DNA from 3 places in the Nocardia arseniciresistens genome. Region 1 is predicted to be linked to each of the others. Evidence: riboswitches for the same ligand, from Rfam matches in the RefSeq annotation. Region 1 holds a riboswitch; each other region holds the start of a gene.
The links. A riboswitch is a leader RNA that binds a small molecule or an ion and turns the genes downstream of it on or off. The one in region 1 is predicted to bind S-adenosylmethionine.
Positions count from the first base shown of each region.

Region 2: it holds a riboswitch for S-adenosylmethionine, as region 1 does, so the genes downstream of both, ACLMAJ_RS14260 (aminotransferase class V-fold PLP-dependent enzyme) here and ACLMAJ_RS08910 (rhodanese-like domain-containing protein) in region 1, are expected to answer to the same signal.
Region 3: it holds a riboswitch for S-adenosylmethionine, as region 1 does, so the genes downstream of both, ACLMAJ_RS06750 (bifunctional o-acetylhomoserine/o-acetylserine sulfhydrylase) here and ACLMAJ_RS08910 (rhodanese-like domain-containing protein) in region 1, are expected to answer to the same signal.

Region 1 covers NZ_JBKORD010000004.1:248,286-253,657, forward strand. Annotated here, with positions in the region: gene ACLMAJ_RS08895 (amidohydrolase family protein) at 45-917, opposite strand; gene ACLMAJ_RS08900 (FAD-dependent oxidoreductase) at 968-2,356, opposite strand; gene ACLMAJ_RS08905 (Rv0361 family membrane protein) at 2,671-3,126, shown strand; SAM riboswitch class IV at 3,190-3,306, shown strand; gene ACLMAJ_RS08910 (rhodanese-like domain-containing protein) at 3,321-3,737, shown strand; gene ACLMAJ_RS08915 (O-succinylhomoserine sulfhydrylase) at 3,734-4,948, shown strand; gene ACLMAJ_RS08920 (RpiB/LacA/LacB family sugar-phosphate isomerase) at 5,050-5,372, shown strand, end outside.
Region 2 covers NZ_JBKORD010000007.1:57,586-62,957, reverse strand. Annotated here, with positions in the region: gene ACLMAJ_RS14270 (DHA2 family efflux MFS transporter permease subunit) at 1-816, shown strand, start outside; gene ACLMAJ_RS14265 (LysE family translocator) at 813-1,460, opposite strand; SAM riboswitch class IV at 1,586-1,699, shown strand; gene ACLMAJ_RS14260 (aminotransferase class V-fold PLP-dependent enzyme) at 1,757-3,079, shown strand; gene ACLMAJ_RS14255 (flavin reductase family protein) at 3,167-3,718, opposite strand; gene ACLMAJ_RS14250 (YbaK/EbsC family protein) at 3,786-4,259, opposite strand; gene ACLMAJ_RS14245 (crotonase/enoyl-CoA hydratase family protein) at 4,443-5,264, shown strand; gene ACLMAJ_RS14240 (MarR family winged helix-turn-helix transcriptional regulator) at 5,355-5,372, shown strand, end outside.
Region 3 covers NZ_JBKORD010000003.1:266,828-272,199, forward strand. Annotated here, with positions in the region: gene metX (homoserine O-acetyltransferase MetX) at 1-972, opposite strand, end outside; gene ACLMAJ_RS06750 (bifunctional o-acetylhomoserine/o-acetylserine sulfhydrylase) at 1,014-2,384, opposite strand; SAM riboswitch class IV at 2,471-2,581, opposite strand; gene ACLMAJ_RS06755 (TetR family transcriptional regulator) at 2,633-3,370, opposite strand; gene ACLMAJ_RS06760 (MFS transporter) at 3,505-4,998, shown strand; gene ACLMAJ_RS06765 (NADP-dependent isocitrate dehydrogenase) at 5,351-5,372, shown strand, end outside.

The DNA.
Region 1 (5,372 bases):
GTGTCGGCGGCGAGTTCAGTCATCGCCGTAGCTACCGGTGTGGACTATTCGACGATCGGGAACGGAATCGTGTCCGGCACTTCGCGTTCGAGACGTTCGACTCGGCGCAGCGGCAACGTCGGTTGATCCGATCGGAATATCGGTGTGGTGGGGAGTGGGGGTTCGGGGATCGTACGCGCTCGTGCCGGGAGGCGGTAGAAGGCTCGGGCGTTGTCTTCGAGGACCTTGGACATGTCGGTGCCGACCACATCGCAGATCAGGTCCACGTCGGAATCCATGAACGGGCGGCCCGCCCTGGTTCCGGGAAGATCGGTGCCGAACATGAGGGCTTCCGGGTTCACGGCGTGAATGCGCCGCAGCGTGTCGGCGACGTTCATGGCGACGCGACCGAAGCCCGTTGCCTTCACCCGGGCGCCGCGGTCGACCAGGTCGAGCAGGTACGGCAGGCCCTCCGCCGACATGCCGAGGTGGTCGATGGAGAGGGCGGGGAGTTTGGAGATGACGGGCTGGAGTGATCCGAGCATCTGGCCGTCGATGTAGACCTCGACGTGCCAGCCGACAAGCTCGTGGGCGCGCAGCGCCTGCAGAGTCATGCCGGTGATGTCGGCGGCGGCGCGCTTGAGATTGAAGCGCAGCGCGCGCACGCCGATGCGGTCGAGTTCGATGATCTCCTCGTCGGTGGCGTCGAGATCGAGGCGGGTCACGCCGACCCAGCCGTCACCCAGCTCGGCGAGCGCGGCCTCGAGATAGGTCTGGTCGCTGCCCTGGAAGGAGCCGCTGACCACGGCACCACCGCCGATATCGTAGCGCGACATGCGCTTTCGGTAGTTGGCGATGGTGAAGGGGTCGGGCAGGTAACCCTCGTTCTCGGCCAGCGGGAACCGCGGGTCGAAGATGTGGAGGTGGGCATCGAACACGTGTACAGAATGCCTCAGTGTCGGACTTTCCGCCTCCCCATCCGCGACGATCAGACCTTGTTCGGCTCGCTGGCCCGCAGCATGTCTTCCCGCTCGACGACCTTGACCCGCTCGCGGCCCTCGGGCTCGCCGAGTGCGCGCTCGTGCGCGTCGAGGCGGTACCAGCCCTGCCAGGTGGTGAACGGGATGCCCTTGCCCTCGAGGAACGTGGTCACCGCGTCCAGCTCCGGCTCGGCAGCGGGGGTGAAGTTCGTGCTGTCGTCGAGCAGGCAGGCCACGGTCTCGTTGGCATCGCCCTTGGTATGGCCGATCAGGCCGACCGGGCCACGCTTGATCCACCCGGTGACGTAGGTGGCGGGCAGGTAACGCTCGGCGCCGTCCGCGTTCTCGTCGCCGATCACGCGACCGGCCTCGTTGGGCACGGTGCCTGCCTGGTCGTCGAACGGCAGGTTGGTGAGGTTCTGCGACAGGTAGCCGACAGCGCGGTACACGGCCTGCACATCCCAGTCGTTGTACACGCCGGTGCCCTTGACGTTGCCGGTGCCGTCGAGTTGGGTCCGCTCGGTACGCAGGCCGACGACCTGGCCGTTCTCGCCGATGATCTCGGTGGGGGACTCGAAGAAGTGCAGGAACAGCCGGTGCGGCCGGTTTCCCGCGTCGCGGATGGCCCACTGCTCGAGGGTGTTCGAGATCATGTCGACCTGCTTGGAGTGCCTGCGCGCGGCCTCGGAGCCTTCGTCGTAGTCGATGTCTTCCGGAGCGACGATGACCTCGATGGTCGGGGAATGGTCCAGCTCGCGGAGTTCCAGCGGGGTGAACTTCGCCTGGGCCGGACCGCGGCGGCCGAACACGTGGACCTCGATCGCCTTGTTTGCCTTGAGGCCCTCGTAGACGTTCGGCGGGATCTCGGTGGGCAGCAGTTCGTCGCCGGTCTTGGCCAGCACCCGCGCCACGTCGAGCGCGACATTGCCGACACCGAGCACGGCGACCTTCTCGGCCTCCAGCGGCCAGGTGCGCGGCACGTCGGGGTGCCCGTCGTACCAGGAGACGAAGTCCGCGGCGCCGTAGCTGCCGTCCAGGCCGATGCCGGGGATCTCCAGCGCCCTGTCGGCGTTGGCGCCGGTGGAGAAGATGACCGCGTCATAGAAGGTGCGCAGGTCGTCGAGGGTGATGTCGGTGCCGTAGTCGATGTTGCCGAGCAGGCGAACCTGCGGCTTGTCGAGCACCTTGTGCAGGGCGGTGATGATGCCCTTGATGCGCGGATGGTCCGGCGCGACGCCGTAGCGAATCAGCCCGAAGGGGGCAGGCATACGCTCGAACAAGTCGATCGACACTTCCGCATCGGACTTCATCAATGCGTCAGCGGCGTAGATACCGGCCGGCCCCGCACCCACGATCGCGATGCGGAGCGGGCGGGTCGCTGCACTCTGTTCGGTCATCTCTTACGCGCACCTTATGGTCGAAAACAGTTTATGGCGTCAGTCTTAGCCTAGGCTAACTCGGCGCAGTGGCTCGCTGGCCTATCGGCTATGACAGCAGGCCGCAGTCTCGCGATTCTATCGGTGTTGCGATGGGTCACCCGCGCCGGTGCGGTGACCGGCCGGATCCCTCTCGGGCCAGTCCATCGTTGCGTACCCACTGTGTGCCCCGAGATAACGGTCGCACACCAGGACGTGACGCTGATCATCGGTGGCGTGTCGCCGAGTTCGGGGGCGGCCGCCGGATAACCCCGCCGACCAGGGATCATGTGGACATGACCGACCAGCAGGCCGCCGAAGGCGACGACGTTATCGAGATCGATCAGACCGACTCCCGCTCGGCGTGGCCGTTCATCGCGGCCGCGGTGGTCGCGGTCGTCGTGATCGTCGCGATCGTGCTCGGCGGGCTGCTGACCCCCGCTGAGAAAAATGTCACAGAAGCCGACCGCATCGCGGCGGCGGTTCGCAACTACGCGGATGCGCGCGGCCGTTCCGAGATCACGCCGCCGCCCGGTGTGGCATGCGAGGGATTCGACGAGGGGAAGTCGTCGCTGACAGTTCAGCTCGGTGGCCTCGAAACCGGAAAGTCGGTCGAGATAACCAAAATCGAGAATCCGATGGTCGACGGTGACAGGGCGAAGGTCACGGTCACCACTGATGTCGACGGCAAACAGACGCCCGCTACCTGGAATCTGACGCGATCCGGCGACGGCTGGCTCATCTGCGGTTGATGCGTCCCATGTCGTGAACTGGTGTTTGACAGGGCGACCCCCGCCCAGGCAATCTCAGAACCAGGTCATGAGAATCAGCGTCAAGCCCCGGCTTGCTGGTCGGCAACCCTCCTCCGCGGCGGGGTGCTCCGGGTGACGACCTGGCCGCGCACCGAAACCCAGGTGCGGCAAGAGCGGATTCACAGGAGGTCCACATGAGTTATGCCGGTGACATCACCCCGCAGCAGGCATGGGAGTTATTGCGGGACAACCCCGAAGCCGTCCTCGTCGACGTGCGCACCGAAGCCGAATGGCGCTTCGTCGGCGTTCCCGACACCACCTCGATCGAGCGGCCGACCGTGCTGATCGAGTGGGTCGACGGCACCGGCACCCGAAACAGCGCGTTCGAGCAGCAGCTGACCGAAGCCCTCGAGGGCCGCGGCAAGGAAACCCCCGTGGTGTTCCTGTGTCGCTCCGGCCAGCGTTCCGCGCATGCCGCGAACCTCGCGACCGGCCTCGGGATCGAACCGTCCTACAACGTGCTCGAGGGCTTCGAGGGCGGCCTCGACGCCACCGGCCATCGCGGCGGTTCCGGCTGGCGTGCCATCGGACTCCCCTGGCGGCAGTCGTGATCACCGGCGGGTCCTTCGACAAGCCGCTGCCCGAAGGCGTCGGTCCCGCGACCCTCGGTGTGCGAGGTGGCTTGCGCCGCTCCGGTTTCGAGGAGACGACCGAGGCCCTGTACCTGACCTCCGGCTTTGTCTATGAGAGTGCCGAGGCCGCCGAGGCCGCCTTCACCGGCGAGGTCGAACACTTCGTCTACTCGCGCTACGGCAACCCGACGGTCGCCATGTTCGAAGAGCGGCTGCGTCTGATGGACGGCGCCGAAGCCTGCTTCGCGACGGCGAGCGGCATGTCCGCGGTCTTCACCGCGCTGGGTGCGCTACTGGCGAAGGGCGATCGACTTGTGGCCGCGCGCAGTCTGTTCGGCTCCTGCTTCGTGGTGTGCAATGAGATTCTGCCGCGCTGGGGTATCGAGACCGTCTTCGTAGACGGCGACGACCTCGACCAGTGGGAGCAGGCGCTGTCGGTGCCAACCCAGGCGGTGTTCTTCGAGACACCGGCCAACCCCATGCAGACGCTGGTCGACGTGCGCAGGGTCACCGAGCTCGCGCACGCGGCGGGCGCGAAGGTGGTGCTGGACAACGTCTTCGCCACCCCGCTGCTGCAGCGCGGCTTCGAACTCGGCGCCGACGTCGTCGTATATTCCGGCACCAAGCACATCGACGGCCAGGGCCGCGTGCTCGGTGGCGCGATTCTCGGCGAGCACGACTACATCGACGGCCCGGTGAAAAATCTGATGCGCCATACCGGTCCCGCGCTGAGCCCGTTCAATGCGTGGACGCTGCTCAAGGGGCTGGAGACGATGCCGCTGCGGGTGCGTCATTCGACCGAATCCGCGCTGCGCATCGCGAAGTTCCTCGAGGGCAACCAATCCGTCAGCTGGGTGAAATACCCCTTCCTGGAGTCACATCCGCAGCACGCGCTCGCCGCCGAGCAGATGAGCGGTGGCGGCACGGTGGTCACTTTCGAGCTGAACTCGCCCGAGGGGGAAGGCAAGAAGCGCGCCTTCGAGGTGCTCAACCGACTGCGCATCGTGGACATCTCCAACAACCTCGGTGACTCCAAGTCTCTGATCACCCACCCGGCCACCACCACCCACCGTGCCATGGGCCCGGAGGGGCGCGCCACCATCGGTCTGACCGACGGTGTCGTTCGCATCTCGGTCGGCCTCGAGGACGTCGAGGACCTCCTCGACGATCTGGACCACGCGCTGAGCTGAGTTCCGTTCGGCGAGCGGGGCCTCGTCGCGCCGAAGCGCTACGACGGTGTCCTGTTCGCCGACCTGCTGTGCTCGCAACGCCGGGCCCTTACCCTGGACATATGCAAATTTCGGTGGCGGCGGACGAACGTGTCGGGGTGGCCGAGGAGCTGGTCGAGCAGCTACGCAGGCGTGGGCTGGAGCCGGTTGTGCACGGCGCGCTATCGGCGACCGAGCGCGACGATTGGGCCTGGGCCAGTGAGGCGGCGGCGCGCGATGTCGCCGCCGGGCGGGCCGAACAGGGCATCGTCTGCTGCTGGACCGGAACCGGTGCGTCCATCGCCGCGAACAAGGTGGCCGGTATCAGGGCCGCGTTGTGCGCCGATGCCTTCACCGCCGCCGGTGCGCGCAGGTGGAACGACGCGAATGTTCTCGCGCTGAGCCT
Region 2 (5,372 bases), on a different contig from region 1:
GAACAGGTGTCCCTCGGCCGCGAGCCGTTCGATATCGCGGGGTTCGTGCTGATCGGAGCGGGCCTATCGCTGCTGGTTTACGGACTCGGCGAATTCGGTAGCCGTGGCGGTCTTTCCGCGGTGTCGGTGTGGGTTCCCGTGGTCGTAGGTGCGCTCGCGCTCGGTGGCTTCGTGCTGCGATCGGTGTGGGGCCGCGGGCCGAAGGTTCTCGACATCGGCCTGTTCCGCAGCCCGATCTTCGCGACCGCGAACGTGGCCAACTTCTTCTCGGGTGCGGCGATGTTCGGGTCGATGCTGCTGCTGCCCCTGTACTTCCAGCTACTGCACGGCAAGGGGTTGATCGCCACGGGGCTGCTGCTGCTTGCGTTCGGTATCGGCGGCATCGTCGCGATGCCGGTAGCGGGGCGGCTAACCGACCGCTATGGCGGTGGTGTCGTCGCGGTGGTCGGCAATGTATTGATCGTCGCGACCACAATGCCGTTCGCACTCTCGGATGCCTCGCTCGATGCCGTTCTGGTGCAAGGGTTATTGCTGGTCCGAGGAATCGCGGCCGGGCTGACCGGAATGCCCATCATCGCGGCGGCCTATGCGGCGGTCGGTCGCGAGCAGCTACCGGATGCGGCGTCGTTCGTGAATATTCTGCAGCGGGTGGGTGGGTCCATCGGCGCGGCGCTGATGGCGGTGGTTCTGTACCGCGCCGGCGCCGCGGGCCGGTCCATCGACGTCGGCTTCCAGCAGGCGTTCTGGTGGCTCACGGCGGCGGGGTTCATCGCGCTTGTCGCCTCGGTCTTGTTGTGGCGCAAGGAAAAAGGTTAGGCAGCTGAGGCGGCGGTGCCGATGCCGAGTGCCGCGAGGATGGCCGCGCTCGCCTGTTCGAGGCGATCGCGGACCTTCGGCTTGCGCAGCATCGCCACCGCGCGGGAGGCGGCGATCGCGAGCAGCACCATCTCCACCGCCGCGATGCTCGATTCGACCGCGCCGAGGGCGAGGGTATTGGCGAAGGTGACCTCGGTGAGGAATTGGGGCAGCACCGCCAGGTAGAACAGGCCGACCTTCGGGTTGAACATGCACGACACCAGTCCGGCGGCGAACGCCGAGCGAATCGAGCTCGGCGTGCCGGAATTCGCCTGCGCGGTAATCGCTTCCGTGGGGTCCGCAACCGCCGCGCGGCGTTGCCGCCGATGATCGATCAGTGCGCGGACGCCCAAGTACACCAGGTAGATTCCGCCGACGACCTTGAGCGCGCGATAGGCCGTCGCCGACTGCTCCAGCAGGGCGGCGACGCCCGCCGCGACCACCACGGCCCACACGATGCCGCCGAGTGCCGACCCGATCGCCGCGGCGACCCCGGGTCGCGCGTCCACCATCGAGAAACGCAGCACCAGGAACGTATCGGGCCCAGGCGTGATCGACAGCAGCACGCACACACCGATGAAACTGAGCAGCAGGGAAAGCGTCACCCACCGATGGGACCGCACATCACGACATTGCGCAACCGAGTTCGACCTGCGCACGCCACGCCGTGATGGGCGGCGTTTGTGATTGCTGTTGACAGGGGCGGGTGAGGTCTGCCAATCTCGGTGCAGGTCATGAGTACCAGCATCAAGCCCTGGCTAGCTGGTCGGCAACCCTCCTCCGCGGTGGGGTGCTCCAGGTGACGACCTGGCCGCCGCCCGACCGGGCGCGGCAAGCGCGGACTCGAACAAATCTCTTGGTTCCTCCTGGTTCTGGGTCCTAAAACCGACGGGATTTCGTGATGACTGCTGTTGTGGATCAGACCTGTACCGCTCTCGCCAGGGTCTCCGGCGACGACCTCCAGGTCCCGCTCGTTCAAGGCGGGACGACCACCTACGCGAACTTCGACTACGCCGCGAGTGCTCCGGCATTGGCGCAGGTCACCGACCGCGTGCAGCAGCTGCTGCCGTACTACGCGAGTGTGCACCGCGGTGCCGGGTACGCCTCGCGGATCTCCACCGAGTGCTACGAGGCCGCACGCGGTTCGGTGACGCGGTTCCTCGATGCCGACGACGACCAGGTGGTCGTGTTCACCCGTAACACAACCGACTCGCTGAACCTGCTTGCAGGCTGCGTGCCCGGTGACACCGTGGTGCTCGACATCGAGCACCACGCGAACTTCCTGGCCTGGACCAGGAATGGCCGCCGGGTCGTGCGGGCCGCGGATACCGTGGCCGAGACCATCCGGCTGCTCGTCGCCGAACTGTGCAGCAAGCCCGCCGCGTTGCTCGCGGTCACCGGTGCGTCCAATGTCACCGGCGAGGTGCTACCGCTCGAGCGGCTGGCCACCATTGCCCACCAGTGCGGCGCACGCATACTGGTCGATGCGGCGCAGCTGGCACCGCATCGGCGAATCAGCCTGCGCGACACCGGAATCGACTATCTCGCGTTCTCGGGCCACAAGCTGTACGCGCCGTTCGGCGCCGGCGTCCTTGTCGGTCGCCGCGATTGGCTGGATGCGGCGGATCCGTATCTGGCGGGCGGCGGCGCGGTCAGGGAGGTCAGCACAACCGGCGCCGAGTGGGCTCCCGCGCCGCAGCGGCACGAGGCAGGCTCCCCGAACGTTCTCGGCGCGGCCGCGCTCGCCGCCGCCTGTGAGGCGCTCTGCGCGATCGATCCCGAAACCCTCATCACCCACGAGCGTGCGCTCGCCGAGCGCCTGCGCGCCGGCCTGCGCGCCATCCCCGGCGTCGATCTCCTGCGTATCTGGGACGACAGCCCCGACACCGTCGGCATCGTCGCCTTCACCCTCGACGGCTTCGTCCCCGGCCACGTCGCCGCCTACCTCTCCGCCGAACACGGCATCGGTGTCCGCGACGGCCGCTTCTGCGCCCACCCGCTACTTGCCCGCCTCGGCCTCGACGGCGCGCTGCGTGCCAGCGTCGGTCTCGGTACCAGCTCCGCCGACGTCGACCGCCTCGTCGGGGCGGTCGCCACCCTCGTCGAGTCCGGCTCGAAGTGGAATTACGCCGGCACCGACGGCCTCTGGAATCCGACCCCCGAAACCCGTCCTTTCGCCGGCCCGGACACATTCGCCGGTGCGGCACCCTGTCTGATCGAGTAGCTGGAAACAAGCCTGTGTCGCAGGCGATTTCATCCGGATGGAACCAATCGGCCGCTACCGGCGAATCCGACTGCCGTCCGGCCGTGTTCAGTCGTTGAGCGCGGTCGGGCGGTAGTAGCTGCCGTTGTAGTAGAGCAGTGGGGCGGCGGCGGGTTTTTCATCGGTGTTGTCGTGGACTCGGGTGACGAGGCCGACGACGAAGGTGTGGTCGCCGATGGGGATGAGTTGTCGGATCGTGGTGCGCAGCCAGATGGGGGTGCCGTGCAACACGGGCTCGCCGGTGTCCAGGGTTGTCCACAGTGAGCGGTCGGTGAAGCGTTCGTCGGCGGTGCGTGCGAAGCGCTTGGCCAGGTCGTGCTGGTGTTCGCCGAGGAAGTGGATGACAACGGAGTCGGCCGCCCGCAGCGCGGTGAGGCTCGATGAGGTGTGCGCGATATTGAAGGAGACCAGTGGTGGGTCCAGCGACAGCGACGCGAAGGACGTCGCGGTGAAACCGACGGGGCCGGTCGCGGAGCGGAGCGTGACGACGGTGACGCCCGCAGGGTAATGGCGCATCGAGGCGCGGTACTGGTCGGCGGTGATACCGCTCAGATCGTCGGGAATCTGGAAATCCGTGGCTGGCCGCTGTGCTTCGGTCACCTGACGAAACTACGCCCGTTTACGAGTGTGGGGAGCTCGCGTCGTTCTTCGTCCGGTCGGTCGGCATTCAATCCACGTCGAGCGGGAGTCCGGCGGTAATGCGGACCAGTTCACGAAAAGATGTGCGGAAGATGGTGTTCGGATGACCGCCCGCCGCCCACAATTCGCGATGCTCGGACAGCGCGTTATCGACCCAGGTCGGCAGGTTGGTCGGGTGGCCGACGGGAGCGACGCCGCCGATCGGCTGGCCGGTGACCTCGCGCACCATCGCGGCGGGGGCCCGGGTCAGCGTTCCCTCCAGCCGTTCGCCGGTGTGGCGCAGGTCGACCTGATGCGCGCCCGAGACGAGCAACAGCACCGGATCGTCGTCGAGCAGGAACACCAGTGACTTTGTGATCGCGCCCACATCGATGCCGAGTGCCCGCGCGGCATCGGCGGCGGTGGGCGTCGGCTCGGGTTGTGTGACGATGACACCGTGATGGCCGCGCGCGATCAACGTGTCCGAGACCCGGCATGCGACTGGTGGAAGGGACCTGCGCATGAAACCAGGGTAGAGCGATTGCGAGCGGTATGCCGGGCGGATGACCAGATAGGAGGTGAGAACCAGTGTGGCGCAGCGTTCTTTGCGCGGCTTCAACACTCGGGCGCATGCGGTGACCCCGGGCGTCGAGCCATTTCCGGGATCCGGAGTCTCGGTCCGCGCTGCGCTGGATACGCTGTACAAATGACTGATTGGCTGGCTTTCACCGTCGAAACCAAGGACCACGTCGCGCAGGTGACCCTGATCGGTCCCGGTAAGGGCAATGCGATGGGCCCGGATTTCTGGCGTGAACTGCCGGAGATCTTCCGGGGCCTCGACGCCGACCCGGAGGTGCGTGCGATCGTGCTCACCGCTTCCGGCAAACATTTCACCTACGGCCTCGATCTGCCCGCGATGGCGGGGACGTTCGGTCCGCTCATGGCCGACAGGGCCTTCGCCGCGCCGCGCACGGAATTCCTCTACGAGGTGCGCCGGATGCAGGCCGCGGTGACCGCGGTGGCGGACTGCCGCAAGCCGGTCATCGCCGCGGTGTCCGGCTGGTGCATCGGTGGCGGTCTCGATCTGATCGCCGCCGTCGATATTCGCTATGCGAGCGCGGAGGCGAAGTTCAGCCTGCGTGAGGCGAAGGTGGCGATCGTCGCCGATATCGGTTCGCTGCACCGGCTGCCCGGCATCATCGGCGAGGGACATCTGCGCGAACTCGCCTACACCGGCAAGGACATCGACGCCGCGCGTGCCGAGAAGATCGGCCTTGTCAACGACGTGTTCGCCGATCAGGAGGCGGTGCTGGACGCGGCGCACGCCACCGCGCGTGAGATCGCGGCGAACCCGCCTCTTGTGGTGCAGGGTGCGAAGGACGTGCTCGAGCAGCGGACCAAGGATCAGGTGGCCGCGGGGCTGCGCTACGTGTCCGCGTGGAACTCCGCGTTCCTGGCGTCCGAGGACCTGACCGAGGCCATTCAAGCGGTGTTCGAGAAGCGGACGCCGGAGTTCAAGGGGCGGTAAAGACCAGTAAATCGCTTGCCCCAGCCGACGAATTGTCTACATACTTGCATCACACAACTAATTGATTGTCGCAAGTAAAGGCAGGGCTGAGTGGACGCGGACGAGCAG
Region 3 (5,372 bases), on a different contig from region 1:
CAACTCCTGCTGGGTGCGCAGCGGATACAGCCGATCGGAATCGACGCCGCCCACCACGCACGGCACCGGCGTCGCGGCGAGCGCGGCCTCGATGCCGCCGCGCCCCCGCCCGATGTCGTGCCTGTTCATCGCCTCGGTGAGCAGCACATAGGTAGCCGGATCGAAACGGCTACAGAGCTTGCTCGCCTGATGATCCAGATAACTCTGCACCGCGTAACGGCCGCCGCGCCTGGGATCCTCGTCGCCCTGTGCGCTGTTCTCGAACCGATGGTCGAGCTCGGACTCGGTCCGATACGTCAGGTGCGCGATGCGCCGTGCGATGCCCATGCCGACCATCGGCGCGCGATCGGTGTCGTGATAGTTGCCGCCCTGCCAGTCGGGGTCGGCCTTGATGGCGGCGATTTGCGTTGTCTGCGTGCCGATCTGGTCGGCGGTCGCGCGCGCGCCGACGGCGAGCACCAGTGCCGCAGCGACCCGATCCGGTGCGCCGACCATCCACTCCAGCACCCGCATGCCGCCCATGGACCCGCCGACAACGGCGGCGAGCCTTTCGATGCCGAGCAGGTCCATCAGTGCTACTTCCGCATGCACCTGATCTCGGATCGAAACGTCGGGAAACCGTGCACCCCAAGGCTTTCCGTCCGGAGCCAGCGAGGTGGGACCGGTACTGCCCTTACAGCCGCCGAGCACGTTGGTCGCGATGACACACCACTCGTCGGTATCGAGCGGCGCGCCCGGGCCGACCATGCCGTCCCACCAACCCGGTAGCTGATGGATGTCGTCCGGACGGCCGATCACATGCGAGTCGCCGGTCAGCGCGTGTTCGACGAGCACGACGTTGTCCAGCGTCGGGGAGAGCTCACCCCAGCGCTGCACGGCAAGGTGCACGTTGGGGACAGCCGCGCCGTTCTCCAGCCGCACTTCCCCGATGGCGATCATGCCGAGGCGCCCGTCCGGCGGTGGCAGGGCCACCGCCGACGCGGATCGCACGGTACTCGGTTCGGCGCTCACGCTCACGTCGCTACCGCCGCGAAACCGGCGCGTAGATCGGCAAGGATGTCGTCGATTCCCTCGATGCCCACCGCCAACCGGACCAGCCCCGGCGTGACACCGGAGGTCAACTGCTCCTCGGGTGTCAGCTGTGAGTGCGTGGTCGAGGCGGGATGGATCACGAGAGAACGCACATCACCGATGTTAGCGACATGGCTGTGCAGGGCTAATGCGTCAACGAACTTCTTGCCCGCATCGACACCGCCGCTCAGTTCGAACGCGATGATCGCGCCGGGCCCCTTGGGTGCGAGCTGTTTGGCGCGCTCGTGCCACGGTGAGGACGGCAGGCCCGCGTAGGCCACCGACTCGACGCCGGGCTGCGTGGTCAGGAACTCGGCCACCGCCTGCGCGTTGGCGACATGCCGCTCGATGCGCAGGCTCAGCGTCTCGACGCCCTGGCTGATCAGGAACGCGTTGAACGGCGATACCGCAGCGCCGAGGTCGCGCAGCAGCTGCACGCGCGCCTTGAGCGCGTAGGCGGGCGCGCCGAGATCGGCGAACACGACACCGTGGTAGCTCGGGTCAGGGGTGGTGAAGCCGGGGAACCGCGCCTGGCCGTTCTCATCACGGACAGCCCAGTCGAACGCCCCGCCATCGACGATCACGCCCGCGACCGCCGTGCCGTGGCCGCCGAGATACTTCGTCGCCGAGTGCACGACGATGTCCGCGCCGTGCGCGAACGGCTGGATCAGGTACGGGGTCGCGACGGTGTTGTCCACGATCAGCGGCAGTCCGACCGCGTGTGCGATGTCCGCTATGCCGCGAATATCGAAAATGGCGCTGCTCGGGTTGGCGATGGTCTCGCCGTAGAACGCCTTGGTGTTCGGCCGGATGGCCGCTCGCCACTGCGCCAGGTCGTCGGGGTCGGCCACGAAGGAGACCTCGATGCCGAGCTTGGGCAGCGTGTAGTGGAAGAGGTTGTAGGTGCCGCCGTACAGGTGCGGGCTGGAAACGATGTGATCACCGGCCGAAGCCAGGTTGAGGATCGCGTAGGTCTCCGCGGCCTGCCCTGAGGCGAGCAGCAGCGCGGCGACACCGCCCTCGAGGGCGGCGATGCGCTGCTCGACCACGTCCTGGGTCGGATTCATGATCCTGGTGTAGATGTTGCCCGGCTCGGCGAGACCGAACAGCGCCGCCGCGTGATCGGTATCGCGGAAGGCGTAGGAGGTGGTCTGGTAGATCGGGAGGGCACGTGCGCCGGTGGTCTCGTCGGGGGCCTGTCCCGCGTGGACCTGCTTGGTCTCGAAGGACCACTGCGTCGGATCGGACTGAGCAGCCGGATCGGACGGAACGGTCGGATCGATATCGGCTGCGGACGCGATGGGGTCACTCATGTCTTGCTCCAAAAGGGTTGTTCGCCAGAACTACTTGCTAACGGGGTGGGGGCGACGGACAACAACACATTGGGGGTACCTCCTGAAGTGCGCGCTTGCTCTCGGCTTTCGAGAGCCCGGTCATCACCCGGAGCACCCCACCGCTGCTGGAGGGTTGCCGTCCAGCAAGCCGGGGCTTCGCGCTGGCACTCATGACCTGATCGGCATCATAGCTGGCGGTCGGGCGATGATCGAATCTGCTGCCGAACTCAGTGGGTTTCGCTGGCCTGGGGGATACAGACGATGCGCACGAACTCGTCGTAGGTCGAGAGGAACGCGGCGCGGCCCGCCATGGCCGCGGCCGTCGGGTCGCCCTCGTCGAACATCTCGACCGAGCACTCCATACCGAGCTGCCCGATCAGCTGCCAGGCGCCGACGATCAGCCGCACCTGCACCGATTCGGGTTCGGTGTGGAGTCGTTCGGCGATCACCTCGGCGATCGCGATGGACTTGTGGTCGGCATGTTCGAGGCTGCGCGCACTGACCGACGGGCTGCTGCGCAGGATGCGCTGCATTTGCTGGAACTGCCGGAACGAGACCAGCTCATCATTTCCGTCGATCGCGCGGTCGATGGTCCGCAGGAAGGCTTGACGCAGCGTATCCAGCTCGTTGCCGGTCACAGGGAGTCCGCGCAGAGTTTCGGCGACAGTGGCGCCGAAGTCTTTGATCGGGCCGAGGACGATGTCCTCTTTGCTGTCGAAGTAGCGGTTGATCGTGCGCGGCGATATGTCCGCGGCGTTGGCGATCTGCTCGACAGTCGTGGCATCGAAGCCGCGCGCGTCGCAGAGGTCGAGTCCGACCTCGATGATGCGCAGCCGCGTCTGCTGCTTCTTGCGCTCACGCAGGCCGGCGGGCACCGGGTTCGCGGCATGGTCCTGGTTCGCCTCGGCGCTGGCAGGGGAGTCCGCTGCGGCGCTCGCGCCGGTCGGCGTTGATGACTCGAGCATTCTGCCATTCTATCGCAATCGGGCCGTTTTGTGTCGTTAGCAGCCAAATGTCGTATTGCGACATTTTTCCCTTGACGACAAATGTCTGATGATGACAAGATGATCGCACTACTTCGAGTTACGAGGAGAGCACGATGACCGAGACTGCGACAGCGGTGGACGTTCCCGAAAAGCAGAGCAGTTCGGCGCGTTGGTTGGCCCTGGGGGTGATCGCATTGGCCCAGCTCATGGTGGTGCTGGATGCCACCATCGTCACCATCTCGCTGCCATTCGCGCAACGTGATCTCGATATCAGTGATGGCAACAAGCAATGGATGCTGACCGCCTACACGCTGATCTTCGGTGGCCTGTTGCTGCTCGGCGGTCGCCTTGCCGACTACCTCGGCAGGCGTCGGATCTTCATTGTCGGCCTCATCGGATTCGCCGCGGCCTCCGCGCTTGCCGGGCTCGCGCAGAACGGCGCCGAGTTGTTCGCGGGCCGCGCGCTTCAAGGTGCGTTCGCGGCTTTGCTTGCGCCCGCGGCACTTTCGCTGTTGTCGGTGACCTTCACCGAGGCCAAGGAGCGCGCGACCGCGTTCGGTATCTTCGCCGGAATCTCGGCGGGTGGAGCGGCACTGGGCCTGATCGCGGGTGGCGCACTCACCGAGTACGCCTCCTGGCGTTGGTGCCTGCTGGTGAACACCCCGATCGCGATCCTGGCCCTGCTCGGCGCGCTGGCGTTTGTGGCGAAGGACATACCGACTTCGCGCACCGGCGGCTACGACGTGCCGGGCGCGTTCACCGTCACCCTCGGACTGATCGCCATCGTGTACGGCTTCAGCCGCGCCGCCGACGACGGCTGGCTGGCGGGCAGCACCCTCGGGCTGCTCGTCGTGGGTGTCGCACTGCTGATCGCGTTCGTCGCGATCGAGCGTCGCTCATCGAATCCATTGCTGCCGCTGCATATCCCGGGTGAGATCAACCGTGGTGGCGCATTCCTCGCCGCGCTGCTCGTCCCGATCGCAATGTTCGCGATGTTCTTGTTCCTGAGCTACTACTTCCAGGTCACGCTCGGCTACTCGTCGCTGAAGGCCGGATTCGCCTTCCTGCCCTTCCCCGTCGGAATCGCGGTCGGCGCGGGCGTCACCAGTGCGCTGCTGCCGAAGATCGGCCCGCGTCCGCTCATGCTCGTCGGCTCGGTGCTCGGCGTCCTCGGTCTGCTGTGGCTCGCGCAGCTGAGCTTCGGCGACAGCTACGCGGTGAGTGTGCTGCCCGCTCAGGTGCTGATCGCGCTCGGCATGGGCCCGCTGTTCGTCGGCATGCAGACCGTCGCGCTGCATCAGGTCGAGGAAGCGGACTCGGGTGTGGCCAGTGCGTTGCTCAACGCGGCGCAGCAGGTCGGCGGCGCGGTCGGTACCGCTCTGCTGACCACCATCTCGGTGCAGACGGCCAAGTCGTTCGCCGAGGGCAATTCGACGCTCGACAATCTGGTCGCCCGTGCCTCGATCCACAGCTACGACGTGGCCTTCTATGTCGGTGCGGGTTTCTTCCTCGCCGCCGTCCCCGTGATCGCGTTCATGATCAGGGACAAGCCGGAGAACCTGATCGAGGGCTCGGAGGACGGGGCTCGGGTCCACGTCGGGGTCTGAGATCTTCCTCTCACGACAAACGAAGTCCGCGTATCGCATCCGCTCGGGTGGGGTACGCGGGCTTTTTTTCGGCTTGCCGTGGTGACGGCCGCTACGCCTCGGTTGCCATCGGCGTGCGAGTGACCCGAGCCACTCATTACCTACTTGCCGGTAACTATTTCGGGCGCACAAAATCGGGGGGCTGCCCGAGCGGCGAGATTATTAGCAGCAGTACGCTTGTCTTGTTTGCACCACACGTCTCGCGGACAACGCGGGGCATATACGTTGTCTGTTGAAACAGCTGGGGTCCGCTCACAAGCGTTTTCGCCTGGCCGTGCAATGAGGGCACCATCCTAGGAGGACACGAAGATCCATGTCCAAAATCAAGGTTGAAG